2 regions of the Chromobacterium sp. LK11 genome follow, and region 2 is predicted to be linked to the other one. Evidence: riboswitches for the same ligand, from Rfam matches in the RefSeq annotation. Region 2 holds a riboswitch; the other holds the start of a gene.

Region 1 (8,142 bases), on a different contig from region 2:
ACCACCACCACCTGCATATTCATCATCTGCGCGGTGGCCGGGTTGGTGCCGTGGGCGGAGCGCGGAATCAGGCAGATATTGCGCTGGCCGTCGCCGCGCGACTCGTGGTAGCGGCTGATCGCCAGCAGGCCGGCGTATTCGCCCTGGGCGCCGGAGTTGGGCTGCATCGAAATGATGTCGAAGCCGGTGATCGCGCGCAGCTGGGTTTCCAGGCCGGCGATCATTTCCAGATAGCCCACCGTCTGTTCGCGCGGCGCGAACGGATGCATATTGGCGAATTCCGGCCAGGTGATCGGGATCATTTCGCTGGTGGCGTTCAACTTCATCGTGCAGCTGCCCAGCGAGATCATCGAATGATTCATCGCCAGGTCGCGGCTTTCCAGCTTTTTCATATAGCGCAGCATCTCGTGCTCGCTATGGTGGGTGTTGAACACCGGATGGCTCATGAAGGCGGATTCGCGCTTCAAGCCGGCCGGGATCGCGTCGGCGGCCGCGGCGTCCAGCGCGGCGATGTCGGCGCTCTTGCCGGTGAAGATTTCGATCAGGCGCTCCAGATCGGCCTCGCTGGCCGCCTCGTGGAAGGCCACGCCCAGCACATTGCCGCCGGCGCGGCGCAGATTGTAGCCGGCGGCCAGCGCCGCCTGATACACCGCGTCGGCCTTGGGCGCGTCAACTTGCACCGTGTCGAAGAAGCGGTCGAACACCAGCTTGCCGCCGGCGGCCTTGACCGCGTACGCGAAAATGGCGGCCAGCCGGTGGATGCGGGCGGCGATGCGCTTGACGCCTTCCGGGCCGTGGTAGACCGCGTACATGCCGGCGATATTGGCCAGCAGCACCTGGCTGGTGCAGATATTGGAGTTGGCCTTTTCGCGGCGGATGTGCTGCTCGCGGGTCTGCAGCGCCATGCGCAGCGCGGTCTTGCCCTTGGCGTCGACCGACACGCCGATGATGCGGCCCGGCGCCGAGCGCTTCATCTCGTCCTTGAACGCGAAATAGGCGGCGTGCGGGCCGCCGAAGCCCATAGGCACGCCGAAACGCTGGGTGTTGCCGATGGCCACGTCCGCGCCCATCTCGCCCGGCGACTTCAAAGCCACCAGCGCCATGATGTCGGCGGCCACCACCGCCACCGCGCCCTTGGCCTTGACCGCGGCGATGTGCGGGGTCAGATCGATCAGGTCGCCGGCTTCGCCCGGATACTGGAACAAGGCGCCGAAGTATTCGCCCTTGCCCGCTTCTTCCGGGTGGCCCAGCACCAGCTCGAAGCCGAAATACTTGGCGCGGGTGCGCATCACGTCCAGGGTTTGCGGCAGCACGCGGCTGTCGACGAAGAACTGGCCGGACTTGGCCTTGGACACCCGGCGCGCCATCGCCATCGCCTCGGCGGCGGCGGTGGCCTCGTCCAGCAGGGAGGCGTTGGCCAGCTCCAGGCCGGTCAGATCGATCACCATCTGCTGGAAGTTCAGCAAGGCTTCGAGACGGCCCTGGGCGATCTCGGCCTGGTACGGGGTGTAAGCGGTGTACCAGCCCGGATTTTCCAACAGATTGCGCAGGATTACCGTCGGGGTCAGCACCGGGTAGTAGCCCTGGCCGATGAAGGATTTGTTGACCACGTTCTTGGCGGCGACGGCCTTCAGCGCGGCCAGCGCCTCGGCTTCCGGCATCGGGTCCGGCAGCTCCAGCTTGCGGTTCAGACGGATGTCGGCCGGCAGCGTCTGCGCCACCAGCTCGTCGATGGAGGCCACGCCGACGGCGGCCAGCATTTGCTCGCGCTCGGCGTCGGACGGGCCGATGTGGCGGGAGAGGAATTCTTTGCGGTTGAACAGTTCGGAGAGAGACATGAGTACGGGACCTTCTATGCTTGCCGTCCGCGCCGCGGCTTGCGCGGCCAATCGGGTGTTGCTGGATATCCGGGCGAAAAAAACGCCTCGCTGCCGATTAGGGCTGCGAGGCGGTTTTCACCATCAGGCGCCAATTTCCTTGGCGTAGGCGGCGGCGTCCATCAGGGCGTCCAAGTCCGCCGGATCGACCGGCTTGATCTTGAAGAACCAGCCGGCGCCGTAAGGCTCGCTATTGGCCAGGTCCGGCGCGGCCTCCAGCTCCTCGTTGACGGCCAGCACTTCGCCGGCGATCGGACAGTAGATGTCGGAAGCGGCCTTCACCGATTCCACCACGCCGGCCTGCTCTTCCTTGGCCAGCTTGGCGCCCACTTTCGGCAGTTCGACGAACACGATGTCGCCCAGCAGTTCTTGCGCGTGCTCGGTAATGCCCACGGTCACGGAGCCGTCGGCTTCCAGGCGCAGCCATTCGTGGCTTTCAACGTATTTGAGTTCGGCGGGGATGTTGCTCATGAGTGTCTCCAGTCAAATCCAGGTCTTAACGATATTCCCGGCCGCGTCGCGCGGCCTGCCAGGCCAATCGGCTCAGGCGAAAACTTTCTTGCCGTTGCGCACAAAGGGCATCTTGACCACGCGCACCTCGGTCAGGGTGCCGCGCAGGTCCACCAGCGCCTTGTCGCCGGTGCCCGCCGGCACGCGCGCGATCGCGATGGAGTGCTTGAGGGTGGGCGAGAAGGTGCCGCTGGTGATCACGCCTTCGCCTACGCCGTCCACCACCACCTTCAGGCCTTCGCGCAGCACGCCGCGCCCTTCCAGCACCAAGCCCACCTGCTTGCTCTTCACGCCGGCGGCTTTCTGCGCCTCCAGCGCCTTGCGGCCGATGAAGTCGCGCTCGGCCGGCTCCCAGGCTATGGTCCAGCCCATGCCGGCTTCCAGCGGAGACACGGTTTCGTCCATGTCGTGGCCGTAAAGATTCATGCCGGCCTCCAGGCGCAGGGTGTCGCGCGCGCCCAAACCGATGGGGGCGACGCCGGCGGCCTGCAATTGCTGGAAGAAGGCCGCGGCCTCAAGGCCGGGCAGCATCACTTCCAGGCCGTCCTCGCCGGTGTAGCCGGTGCGGGCGTAGAACCAGTCGCCGACGGGCTGGCCCTGGAACGGCTTCAAGGCCTGGATGACGGAGGCGAGCTCGGGCTTGACCGCACAGACCTTGGCGATGGCTTGCGGGCCTTGCACCGCCAGGATGGACAGATCGCGGCGCACTTTGATGTCCACGTCGAAGTCCGCCTTGCGCCCTTCCATCCAGGCCAGGTCTTTGTCGGTGGTGCCGGCGTTGACCACCATGCGGTAGCCGTAGGAAGTCAGGTAGACGATCAGATCGTCCACCACGGTGCCGTCGGGGGTGAGCATGCCGGAATACAGCGCCTTGCCTTCGAAGCCTAGCTTGGCCACGTCGTTGGCGATCAGGCGCTGCAGCCAGACCTTGGCGTCCGGGCCGCTGATGTCCAGCACCGTCATGTGGGAAACGTCGAACATGCCGGCGTCGCTGCGCACGATTTCATGTTCCTTGAGCTGGGAGCCGTAGTGAATGGGCATTTCCCAGCCGGCGAAATCGACCATCTTGGCGCCGGCGGCGATGTGGGAGTCAAACAGGGGGGTGCGTTTCGGGGCCGTCATCGGTGCGTCCTTAGCAAAAGCGTGTAGTGTTGCTCTATTCCCTACACCCCTCTGTCCCTGCACCTGAGATTTTCCGGCCTTGCGGCCGTTAGCCCCTTCGGTGGGCATCCGCGGATGCCGCTCTCCAGATTCGGCGAACTGGCTGCGGCCAGTCCGATGATGCAGTCCTTTTGCCTGAGCGATTGCGGGTGCGCTTGCGCCTTCGGCGGTGGCGCGGGCGGCCACTCTCTCCTGCATGACGAGCCAGATTATGGTTGCTGGGCCGGGGCTTGGCAAGCCGTGTTTATCTTCAACTTAAACAAAGACTTGAAATATTCGAAACCGCAAAACATTGAACTGACATTGCTTCGTTTCAGAGCGATTACGAACATATTTTGCTTCTTTATCGATCATCCCATCGACAAACTCCCCGTCCGGCCGGCGCTGATCGTAAGATGACATCCGTCTTGACCAAGCACGATCTCTATCCGATATGGAAAGGAAGCCGCGATGCGAAAACTGATCAACGATCCGCGCCATGTGGCGCGGGAGATGCTGGAAGGTCTGGCCGACACCCTGCCCGGCCTGGCGCTGCTGGAAGAGGAAAACGTCTTGCTGCGGGCGGACCTGCCGGCCGGCGGCCTGCGCGACAAGGTGGCGCTGATCTCCGGCGGCGGCAGCGGCCACGAGCCGGCCCACGCCGGCTATATCGGCCACGGCATGCTGGACGCCGCCGCGGTGGGCGATGTGTTCACCTCGCCCAGCGTAGACACCGTGCTGGCGGCGATCCGCGCCGTCGCCGGCCCCCGGGGCGTGTTGCTGATCATCAAGAATTACACCGGCGACCGGCTGAATTTCGGCCTGGCGGCGGAGCTGGCCCGCGCCGAGGGCATCGCCGTCGACAGCGTGGTGGTGGCCGACGACGTGGCGCTGCGCGACACCGTGGAGCCGGCGCGCCGCCGCGGCATCGCCGGCACGGTGCTGGTGCACAAGATCGCCGGCGCGGCGGCCGCCGCCGGCGCCGGCCTCGCCGAAGTCGCAGCCGCCGCGCGACGGGCGGCGGAACAGGTGGCCACCATGGGCGTAGCGCTGGGCGCCTGCACGGTGCCGGCCACAGGCCGCCCCGGCTTTCAACTGGACGAGGACGAAATCGAGCTGGGCCTGGGCATCCACGGCGAAGCCGGCGTGCGCCGCGCGCCGCGCCAATCCGCCGACGCCTTGTGCGCGACGCTGCTAGACGCCATTGTCCAGGATAGGGATTGGCGGCCCGGCCAGCGGGTGGCGATGCTGGTCAACGGCCTGGGCGGCACCCCGCCGATGGAGCTGGCCATCGTGGCGCGCAGCGCGCTGGCCTCGGCGCGGCAGCGCGGCTTGCGAGTGGAACGGCTGTGGAGCGGCAATTTCATGACCGCGCTGGAAATGCCCGGCTGCTCGCTGTCGCTGCTGGCGCTGGACGAGCAGCGCCTCAGCTGGCTGGATCAAGCCACCCAGGCTCCGGCCTGGCCCGGCTCCGGCCGCCTGCCGGCGCAACGCCAGCTGCGGCCGGCGCCGCCGCGCGCCGAAACGGCCCCCTCCTCCGCCAAGGCCGACCCCAGGCTGCGCGCCGCGGCTTGGGCCGCGGCCGACGCGCTGGACGCCGCCGAAGCCCTGCTGACCGAGCTCGACGGCGCCGCCGGCGACGGCGATCTGGGCGTCAGCATGCAGCGCGGCGCGGCGGCGATCCGGGCCTTGCCGGACAGCGCCTGGAGCGAGCCCGCCACGGCGCTGCGCGCGGTCGGCCAGGCCTTGCGCCAGGCCATTGCCGGCAGCTCCGGCCCGTTCTACTCCACCGCCTTGCTGCGCGCGGCTCGGCGCTTGGACGCGGCGAGCGCTCCCGGCCCGCGCGACTGGGCCGCCGCCTTCCAGGACGGCGTCGCCGCCATCGCGGAACTGGGCGGCGCTCAGCTGGGCGACCGCACCATGCTGGACGCCTTGTCCCCGGCCGCCGACGCCTTCGCCTCTGCGCTGGACGCCGGCCAGGACCCCGCCTCGGCCTGGCGCTCGGCGCTGGAGGCGGCCGAGCGCGGTTGCGCCGCCACCGCCGCCATGCGCCCGCGCCTGGGCCGGGCCAGCTATCTGGGCGAGCGGGCGCTGGGCGTGCCCGACGCGGGCGCCAGCGCCGCGCTGGTCTGGCTGAAGGCGCTGGCAGGCTAAGGCTTGACGATGGGCCGCCGCGCCGGCGCGGCGGCCATCTCGATCAGGCCGGCTCGGCCTCCATCGACGGATAGATCCAGTCCACGCCCAGCGCCTGGCCCCACAGGCAGTCGCCCAGATCGTAATGCCACCATTCCTCGGCGTAATTGCTGAAACCGGCCTGCTTCATCAGATTGAACAAGACGCGGCGATTGTGGCGCGCCGTCAGCCAGCGTTCGGACGAAAAGCCCTGCGCCGGATCGTGCGGCGCCTCGAAGAAGTCGGTGCGCGACGCCGGCTCCGCCGCGTCGAAGCCGGTGCCGAAATCGCAGATCTCGCCGCTGTCCCGCCGGCAGATGGCCAGATCGATCGCGCCGCCGGAGTTGTGCGGCAACACCGCGAAGCGGGCGGTGTCGTCCGGGTGGGCGGCGAACAAGCGCGCCTGCCGCTCCACCGCCGCCGCGTCCCAGTCCGGATGCGCGGCGCGCACATCATCCAACACCATCTGAAACAGATCGGCCTGGGTCTCGCGGCTGCGGTAGGCGTCGAACAGCAACAGGCCGTACTCCGGCGCCAGCCGCGCCGCCGCCTCGCGCAAGCGGCGCGCGACGAAGGCCCGCGCCGACATCCCTGCGGCGCAGCCTTTGCGGCCGGCGCGGTAATAGCTGTTTTCCGGAAACAAACCGTCCGCGCGCTCCAGCGCGCAAGGCTGGCTTTCCGCCCGCATCCGCTCCAGCGTCCGCGCGTCCGGCGTCGGATAAGCGAAATCGATGGCGACAAGCAGGCTATCGGCGGCGGCAATCCTCATGACAACTCCCAGTCTGAAACCAAAGCGCCCTAGTAGGCCACCAGCCGGCGGCATAGGCAAGCCCATTTCGCCATGACGACAGCCTTGCGCCCAAAGAAAACGCGGCCTGAGCCGCGTGTTGGATTCCGGATCGCCGCAGGTTCACGAGGGATCGGCGTAACGCTCCTTCACCTGCCAGACATAGACCGGCAGACCCAGCAGCAGCAAAATCATGCCCCACATCACGATGTCGGCGCCGGACCCGTACAAGGCCCACACCGAATAGGCGAAGCCCACGCCGGCGAAGCACAAGGGCGCCAGGTAGTCCTTGCGCTGGAACTGCTGGGGCCGCATCAACATGATGGCCAGCAGCGCCATCGAACAAAAGGCGTAAGGCAGCAAGGTGGTGGCGGTGGCCAGCAGAATGATGAACTCGAAAATCTTGACGCCGCCGTCGCCGCCGGCGTACTTCATCGCCATCAGCACCGTCACCAGCCCGCTGGACAGCAGCAGGCCGAAAATGGGCACGCCTTCGCGGTTCATCTGGGCGAAGCGACGCGGGAACAAGCCGTCGTGCGCGGCGGCGGCCGGCACGTGCGCCTGCATCAGGCTCCAGCCGTTGAGCGCGCCGAAGCAGGAAACGATGGCGCCGAAGCCCACCAGGTAATAGCCCCAATCGCCCCACATCAGCCTGGCGGCGTCGGCGAACGGCGCCTGGGAGGCGGCCAGCAGCGCCGGCGGCATCAAGCCCATCAAGGCCACCGTGGACAGAATGTAGAGCACGGTGGCGATCAGGGTGCCCAGCACCGTGGCGCGCGGAATGGTTTTTTCCGGCGCGATCACGTCGCCGGCCGGCACCGACGCCGACTCCAGACCCAGGAAGGCCCACAAGGTCAGCGCCATGGTGGCGGACACCGAGCTGAGCAGGGGCTTGTCGTGGGGATTGAACACGATATTGTCCGGCTGCAGGTGGAAAAAGCCGAAGAAAGTGACGGCGGCCAGCGGCAGCAGCTTCAGCAAGGTGGTCGTCACCGCCACCAGGCCGGAGCTGCGCGCGCCGCGGCTGTTGATCCAGGTGACGATCCAGATCAGGCTGATGGCGAACACGCCGGCCAGCAGATTATTGTGCCCCAGCGCCGGAACGAAGACCTGCATATAACTGGTGGCGGCCACCGCCAGCGCCGCGTTGCCGGCCCACAGCGCGATCCAGTAGCCCCAGGCGATCCAGAAACCGGCAAAGCCGCCGAAAGCCTCATGGATGTAAGCGTACGGGCCGCCCTCCTTGGGCAGGATGGACGCCAGCCGCGCGAACACCAAGGCCAGGCAGATCGCGCCGGCGGCGGTGAGCAGCCAGCCTATCATCGACACGCCGCCGAACGGCGCCAGCGACGCCGGCAGCAGGAACACGCCGGAACCGATCATATTGCCCACCACCAGGGCGGTGCACATCCATACGCCCAGCGCCCGGGTCTTGGGCTTGCTGTCTAAATTGGTATTGCTCAAGGCTTGGTCTCCATCGGCCCTGCCGATTGACGAGCGCGCCGCGCGCGCGTGTTTCTACGATCATGCGATGGCGCCGGCGGAACGGGCTTGGCCGATTCCGTTCGCATTCAGACTGATGCGGCTGAAAAAGCGCCCATGATAGAGGGCGACGCTCGCAAGCCGGGCATGCTTTCTTCAGACCGCTTGACCGGA
Region 2 (8,142 bases):
GCCCGCAGTCAGCGCTTCTTCGTGCGCTGCGTATTCCACCCGCAGCTTCCGGACTTTGCCCCGGAACGGTTGAACGAGGGCATGGCGCGGATGGGCGGCCACTACCGCGACCTGCAATGGCAGCTGCACGACCGGCGCCAGCGCGCGCGGGTGCTGATCATGGTGTCCCGGCTGGATCACTGCCTGAACGACCTGCTCTACCGCCAGAAGATGGGCGATCTGGACATGACGGTGGCCGCCATCGTCTCCAACCACCGCGACCTCGCCCCCATCGCCGCGGCTTACGGCCTGCCCTTCCATCACCTGCCGGTCAGCGCGGACAACAAGCCGCAACAGGAGGCCGCGCTGCTGGCGTTGATGGAAGACTGCCGCGCGGAGCTGCTGGTGCTGGCCCGCTACATGCAGGTGCTGTCCAGCGCCGCGGCCGCCAGGCTGGCCGGCCGCGCCATCAACATCCACCACTCCTTCCTGCCGGGCTTCAAGGGCGCGCGGCCGTATCAGCAGGCGCACGAGCGCGGCGTCAAGCTGATAGGCGCCACCGCCCACTACATCACCGACGATCTGGACGAAGGCCCGATCATCGAACAAGTGGTGGAACGGGTGGACCACGCCTACAGCCCGGAGCAATTGCAGGCCGCCGGCCGGGACATGGAATGCCAGGCGCTGGCGCGCGCGGTGCGCTGCCATCTGGAGCGGCGCGTCTTCATCACCGAGCGGCGCACTGTGGTATTACGCTGACACTTGAGCGGCCAAGCGACTGTCCACGATCCGCCGCGCGTCGTCAGGCGTGATACGGTGGGTGCCCCTTCGAAATGCTCATGTACCACGGGTACATCGCGCTTTCTCAGCCGCAACGCCTTGTCTCGCTCTTGCTCGCGGGGACGTGAACAGGCTCTGACAGGAACTTTGTCTATTGCAATGCAACAAAAGCAGGGTACAGTAGACAGTTATCCGTCATACCAACCATGAGGTGCCGTATGTGGTCGCAAACAGCCGTCTGGTCCAAGCTTTTCTCCTCCAACCCTGTCGCCGACTACTGGCGCGACGCCTGCGAGCGCAGCATCCTCTACTGGGACGTGCTGCATGACCGCGGCGCGGACTACCTGAAACACGTGCAAAGCGGCAAACCGCCGGTATTGGTGTTCGACTACAAGATCATCCTGGACGGCCGCAGCCTGCCGGACCCGGCCAACTACGCGCTGGCCGCCATCCTGCCCCCGGCCGGCTGCCCGGCCACCAATCCGGCGCTGCGCCCCTTCGTGGTAATAGACCCGCGCGCCGGCCACGGCCCCGGCATCGGCGGCTTCAAGATGGACAGCGAGATCGGCATCGCGCTGCAACAGGGCCACCCCTGCTACTTCATCATGTTCTTCCCCCAGCCGGTGCCCAGCCAGACCATAGAAAGCGTCAGCCGCGCCGAATACGTCTTCCTCAGCAAGGTCAACGAACTGCACCCGGACAGCGACGGCAAGCCCTTCGTCATCGGCAACTGTCAGGGCGGCTGGGCCGTAGCCATGATCGCCTCGGTGGCGCCGGAACTGTTCGGCCCCATCCTGCTGGCCGGCACCCCGCTGTCCTACTGGGCCGGCGTCACCGGCAAAAACCCGATGCGCTACTCCGGCGGCATGCTGGGCGGCACCTGGACCGCCTCGCTGGCCGGCGACCTGGGCCACGGCAAGTTCGACGGCGCCCACCTAGTCAACAACTTTGAAAAGCTGGACCCGGCCAACACCCTGTGGAAGAAGCCCTACAATCTGTACGCCAAGGTGGACACCGAGCGCGAACGCTTCCTGGGCTTCGAACGCTGGTGGGGCGGTCACTACCTGTTGAACAAGCAGGAAATGGAATGGATCTCCCAGCAGCTGTTCGTCGGCAACCACCTGGTGGAAGGCAAGATCGTCAGCAGCGACCAGCACCGCGTGGACATGCGCAACATCCGCTCCCCCATCATCGTGTTCGCCTCCTGGGGCGACAACATCACCCCGCCGCAACAGGCGCTGAACTGGATACCGGACCTGTACGACAACGCGGACGACATCCGCGACAACGAACAAACCATCATCTACTGCCTGCACAATAAAGTGGGCCACCTCGGCATCTTCGTTTCCGCCGGCATCGCCAACCGCGAACACAGCGAATTCGCCAGCGCGCTGGACCTGATCGACGTGCTGGCCCCCGGCCTGTACGAAGCCGTCATCGAAGACGTGGCCCCCGGCACCCCGGGACAGGAATACATCAAGGGCCGCTACATCATCCGTTTCGAAGCGCGCGAAGTGGCCGACATCCTGGCGCTGGACGACGGCCGCGCGGACGAGCGCGCTTTCGAAGTGGTGCGCCGCGTCTCCGAAATCAACCAGGGCATCTACAACCGCTTCATCTCCCCGGCGCTGCAGGCCGTCAGCAGCGAAGCCGGCGCCCAATGCCAACGCCAGCTCAACCCGGCGCGGCTGGAACGCACGCTGATCTCCCCGTTCAACCCCTGGCTCAGCTGGCTCAAGCCCGCCGCCGAATACGTGCGCGCCCATCGCCAGCCGGTGAGCGCGGACAACCCGCTGTGGAAGCTGCAAGAACAATGGTCCGGCTGGATCGCCCAAAGCCTGGACCGCTGCCGCGATCTGCGCGACGCCGCCACCGAACACTGCTTCAAGGCCGTCTACGAATCCCCGTGGCTGGCCTCCGTTGTGGGCGTCCAGCCCGCGCGCGAGGCGCGCGCCGCCCGCAGCGACAGCTGGGACAAGCAGGAAAGGCTGCAACTCAAGCGCCAAGTGCTGGACCCCGCCTATGAAAGCGGCACCCTGGCCGACGGCTTCGTGCGTCTGCTCACCTATGTGGCGATTGGCCGCGGCATCATAGACGAGCGCCCGTTCAACGCCATCCGCCGCATCATGCACGACATCCGCCACGAACATCCGATGACCCTGATGCAGCTGAAGGAAGTCGCCCGCAAACAGGTCTTCCTGGTGCGGCTGGACGAGGCGCGCGCGCTGGCCGGCCTGCCCAAGCTGCTACCGGAAGAACACCGCCGCCGCCAGGCCTGGCAGCTGGCGCACGAGCTGCTGGCGCTGAGCGGCAATATCGCGCCGGAACAGCAGCAGCGGCTGGACCAAGTGGCCCACGCGCTGCAACTGGACACCCGCGCGCCGGCGGCCCCGGCCATCCTGCCGCCCGCCGAGCCGGCAATAGCGACAGCCGCAGCCGCTCCTGCCGCGGTCCCCGCCGCCCAGGCCAGCGCGCCGGCCAAGAAAGCGGCGACCCCGCGCAAACCGGCCGCCAAAGCCCCGGCCAAGACCACCGCCGGCAAGCCCAGCGCCGCCGCCAAACCCTCGCCGGCCGCCAAACCAGCCAGCGGCAAACCGGCGGCGGCCAAACCGGCCCCAAGCAAGCCCGCGGCGGCCAAAACCGCCAAAGCGGCCGCACCCAAAGCCAGCGTGGCCAAGGCCCCCGCAGCCAAAACCCCGGCCACGGGCAAACCCGCCGCCGGCAACGGCGCGACCAAGCCCAAAACGCCTAGCAACTAAGCATCAAGCAGCGCAAAAACGCCCGGACAGCCAAACCGCCGTCCGGGCGTTTTTGTGTCGATATCGCACTGCAACATTTTTGCCTCGCCCCATGTATACAGTCGTTGACTGAACAATACAGCAAACGCTAATATCCTTGCCTGCTGCGGGAGAGAGGGGCATGCGCCCCCGCCGAAGACGCAAACTCCCATAATCGCTCAGGCAACAGTACCGCAGCCCATGGATACCAGCCGATTGGAGAGAGGCCCTAAGCGCTCGTTCATCATCTGCTACGCTTCAGCAACAGCGCGTCAGATTATGCGACCGGCCCTTAGCCGCCCACCGAAGGGGCAAGTGACATCCGGCAAGGCCCGCACACCGGCCGCGCCCGTCATCTAACTCTCAGGTAAAAGGACAAGGGGAGAGGCAATGCCGGCAGCGTCGCGCCCATGCGCGGCCCGTCGGCCATGCTCAAGGAATGCCCATGTTCGAAACTCTCGCCCAGGCTGCGCGCCACCTGGCATGGCCCGCCCATTGCCAACCCATTTTCCCACCCGGCTTCGCCGCTCATCTCGGCGCCAGCCTGTTTGACCACTGCAACTACATGCTTACCCTGATCTATCTGATCGCCATCACCGCGGAAGCGATGACCGGCGCGCTCGCGGCCGGCCGCCGCAATATGGACATCTTCGGCGTTACCGTCATCGCCTTCCTCACCGCCCTGGGCGGCGGCACCGTGCGCGACATCGTGCTGGGCCGCTACCCGATAGGCTGGACCCAGCACCCGGAATACGTCGGCCTCGTCATCGCCGGCGGCCTGGCCGCCGTGTTCGTGGCCCGCTACATGAAACGCCTCAGCCGCGTCTTCCTGGTGCTGGACGCGCTGGGCCTGATCGCCTTCACCATCATAGGCTGCGGCGTGGCCCAGTCCATGGACTACCACCCAGTGGTGGTGGTGATGGCCGGCATGATCACCGGCATCGCCGGCGGCATCCTGCGCGACGTGCTGTGCAACCGCGTGCCGGTGGTGTTCCGCCAGGAGCTGTACGCCAGCGTCTCCTTCGCCGTGGCCCTGCTCTACCTGGGCCTGATCAAACTGGGCGTGCCGCATGACCTCAACGTGCTGGCCAGCTTCGCCGTCGGCCTCACCATCCGCCTGGCCGCCATCTGGCGCGAATGGCGGCTGCCGGTGTTCATGTATCGGCACGATCTGCATTAAGCGCGGCTAAGAACCCGTTTACGATCTGCTGCGCGTCGGCAGGATGGATAGAAAAGGGCGTTGAAAACTGCTTCGAAATGCTCATGTACCACTTGTACATTCCGCTTTCTCAGCGGTTTTCGCCTTGTCTCGCCTTAGCTCGCGAGATCGTAAACACGTTCTAAGACCCGCTAACAACACCCCTGATCCTGCGTTGCGCCTCCTGGTCGTACTACGGGTACTGCCTGCGTCGGCGCGCCTTGGCTCAGGCACGCTGCGCGGTTTTGTGAGCGGCTCTAAACCGGCAGGCCCCGCCTGCCGGAACTTTCCGGCCCGGCGGCGGCCTACCCGAACCCGCCCCCGCCGAAAGCACCCCGCATGTTGAGCCTTGCCCCGCAAAACCATCGTTTGCAAAGCGCCACCGCCTGGGCGCACAGCCGCCCGGACGTGGACGCGCTGATCCTCTCCGGCTCCTTTGCCCGCGACGACGGCAGCGTCGACATCCATTCCGATCTGGATTTGGAAATCATCAGCCCGGACCCGGCTGCGCTGGCCGCGGACGACGGCTGGCTGCGCGACATCGGCCCCCTGCTCACCGTGCTGCGCCTGGGCGAAGGCCAGGCCTGGCCCACCCGCCTGTCCATCTACGCCGACGGCGTCAAAATCGACTTCACCCTGGCCGGCCCCGCCCGGCTGCAAGCCATGCGCGAGCTTGGGCTGGACCCGCTGTACCAGCGCGGCTACCGCGTGCTGCTGGACAAAACCGGCGTGACCCAAGGCCTGCCCGCGCCGCAAGGCCGCCCCGCCGCACCGGCGCTGCCCAACGCTGAGCGGTTCCGCGAGCGAGTGGAGGAATTCTGGTTCGAGGCCTTTCACATCCCCAAATACCTGGTGCGCGGCGAGCTGTTTGTCGTCAAACACCGCGACTGGACCATGAAGGAACTGCTGCTGGAAATGCTGGAATGGCACGCCTACAGCCGCCCCGGCGCGGCGGCGGACTGCTGGCATATCGGCGCCCGGCTGCAACACTGGGCCGAGCCGGAACACTGGCAGGCGCTGCATCAGGTGTTTGGCCGCTTCGACGCCGCCGACGCCGAACGCGCCTTCCACGCCACCCTGCGGCTATACAGCCAAGCGGCGCGCGAAGTGGCCGCCCGCGCCGGCTTCGACTACCCGGAGGCGGTGGAGGCCGGCATTCGTGATTTGATCCGCTCCTCGTCCTAAACCAACGGTGGCGCGGCGGCCCCACACGTCGCGCCAGGCGGGGATGGTCCTTGGGCTTGACCTTTGGACATGGTTAGATAGAATTCCCTATCTTTTAGGCGTTCGCTTCCGTTCGCCTATCTTCCCAGCCACGCGCCTCCTCTCAACGGAAGCACGCCAGCCAAGCCATACCTCAAACCGCCACGCCCCGTGGCCAGAGACTTTGTCAGGAACAAGATGCGTATCCACGCCCTTCTGCTGCCGCTAGCGCTTTACAGTGCGGCTACCAGCGCAGATTCACTCTCCCCCTCCCACCCGGCGTTTACCCAAATCAACAAGGCCATGACGGATAGTTTTCGCATGCAGCAACAACTGATGCGAATGCCACCCCCGCCCGAAATGTTCAAGAGAGAGAAGCAGGAAGCGCCGCCGCTTCAGGACGGGGCGGAGGCAGTTGATCGCCGGCAGGCTGAATCTGCGAGTACGCCGCAACCGCAGCCAGGCCCTGATCAGCAGGCCGATAGCGATTAAAACCAGAGCGGGCTTAGCCCTGTCCCACTTGGCCGCCTCGACGCCGGCACAGGGCTAAAGCTGCTACAAACGGGCTGTTACAGCGGAGTGATCTCGCTGACCTCATGCTGAAACACATAAGGATCGGACAACAGTCCAAACTGCTCATCATCCGGATAAATGACAGCGATATGATAGTTGTCGCCGGCAAACGCCTTGACCGCCGCCAGGTCCTCCCAGTAAGTGGCCAAAAAGAAATGCATCCACTCCCCCTGCACTTCCTGACGGACAAACGCGCCTAAATTGCCCTTGATGCTTCTGGAGTGCTGGATGCCGGTTTGCTCCAAATGCGCGGCAAACCCCGCCTCATGCCACCGCGGCACACAGCCATGCCATGTTCTGACAATCATGTTCACGCTCCGTCTGAAATAGAACGATCGATTCTAGTCCGCCATAGCCGGCAACCCCAGCCGGCGTGTTCCGCTCCACATGCCGGCTGAAGCACAACCACCGCGCCTTGACCCTGCCCGCATAGTCGGCAACAATCCCCGCGTGCCGCAAAACACGGCACCGAGATTGGCATCTCGCAGCACGTCAACAGCAGGCATGTACGTTCACGTACATGCTTGTGCTTTGCCATGACCTGACGGCAGGTGCATGGTGGGAGAGCGCTATGCGCTCGCCGTTGACGTGTCGGTAATGCCAATCCCATCACGCGCCTGCCAAATCCTCTCTCGGATAGGCAGCTTGTTAATCTTGTTTCACCGCAGGAGTAACGACATGCCGCAATCCCCCTTCCCGCGCCGACGGCGCTACCGCACCCCTGGCCTCGAAACCCAGGAAATCCTGCTCCCCTTCGTCAGCCGCCTGCCCGGACGCACCTACCCGCACTACTGGCAAATGCCGCCGGCACCGCCCACCCCCGCCGAAGCCCACGCCTACGGCCGGGAATGCGCCGCCCACCTGCTGCAATGGTTCAAGGACAACCCGGCCTACGTGGGCCAGGGCCTGATCAGCCGCATCGCTCGCGACATTGACTTCAGCCTTACCGAGCAGCGCGGCTACTGGCTAGGCTTCTTCAACCATCTGGAGCTGCTGATCTCGCTCAGCGCGCGACGGATGAATGTCTACGCCTACACCGACCATCAACACCAGATGATGGACGCGCAGGTGGAGCGCTCCTTGCTGGAGCGACGGGTGTTGAAGAAGAGTAAGTAAAGGGAGACCCCCGGCGAGAGCCGGGGGTTTGGTGTTATGGGGTGGTTTGTCGGCCGAAGTAGACTGTCGATCTTCTCCTGTAGAATGGCTGCTATCGCCTCTGAAGAGACATTCATCGTTTCAGTGATCCTGCGGCATGTTTTTTCCGAGGAAGCTACCGTTCAACGTAGAGGCTAACCGAGAACTCATCGGCCAAAGCAGACATAAACGTTAGGACCATCCTGAGTGGGTGACCCAAAGTGGCACTCACCTGCCATTGCCCCCTGCAAAGCTACATGGTTTACGTACTCAATAGGGGGCAAATGGATCGGAAGGTGGTGTATCACGCCAGAGAGCGAAGTTATCTAAGGCAGGCACCTCTTCGACGTTCAATATTGCATTGCTTATGCCGATGTAACAGGCTTGGCGATCTGAAGCTACGTTCGGAAACGTCGACTCAAATACTGACGAAAAATCCCACGTTCCTCTTTCGAACCCCATGCTGAGTAAGCTTTTGAGGCGCCCTACACCATCACC

The links. A riboswitch is a leader RNA that binds a small molecule or an ion and turns the genes downstream of it on or off. The one in region 2 is predicted to bind glycine.
Region 1: it holds a riboswitch for glycine, as region 2 does, so the genes downstream of both, gcvT (glycine cleavage system aminomethyltransferase GcvT) here and VK98_RS01180 (trimeric intracellular cation channel family protein) in region 2, are expected to answer to the same signal.

The regions. Positions count from the first base shown of each region.
Region 1 is NZ_LDUR01000027.1:76,194-84,335, forward strand. It holds gene gcvP (aminomethyl-transferring glycine dehydrogenase) at 1-1,838, opposite strand, end outside; gene gcvH (glycine cleavage system protein GcvH) at 1,962-2,348, opposite strand; gene gcvT (glycine cleavage system aminomethyltransferase GcvT) at 2,421-3,509, opposite strand; glycine riboswitch at 3,551-3,647, opposite strand; glycine riboswitch at 3,662-3,753, opposite strand; gene VK98_RS16040 (dihydroxyacetone kinase family protein) at 3,999-5,681, shown strand; gene VK98_RS16045 (M15 family metallopeptidase) at 5,725-6,468, opposite strand; gene VK98_RS16050 (amino acid permease) at 6,610-7,950, opposite strand.
Region 2 is NZ_LDUR01000002.1:72,802-80,943, reverse strand. It holds gene purU (formyltetrahydrofolate deformylase) at 1-738, shown strand, start outside; gene VK98_RS01185 (DUF3141 domain-containing protein) at 978-3,518, shown strand; glycine riboswitch at 3,655-3,741, shown strand; glycine riboswitch at 3,743-3,925, shown strand; gene VK98_RS01180 (trimeric intracellular cation channel family protein) at 3,982-4,716, shown strand; gene VK98_RS01175 (aminoglycoside 6-adenylyltransferase) at 5,074-5,919, shown strand; gene VK98_RS01170 (hypothetical protein) at 6,136-6,429, shown strand; gene VK98_RS01165 (hypothetical protein) at 6,507-6,818, opposite strand; gene VK98_RS01160 (hypothetical protein) at 7,189-7,626, shown strand; gene VK98_RS22605 (DUF29 family protein) at 7,915-8,142, opposite strand, start outside.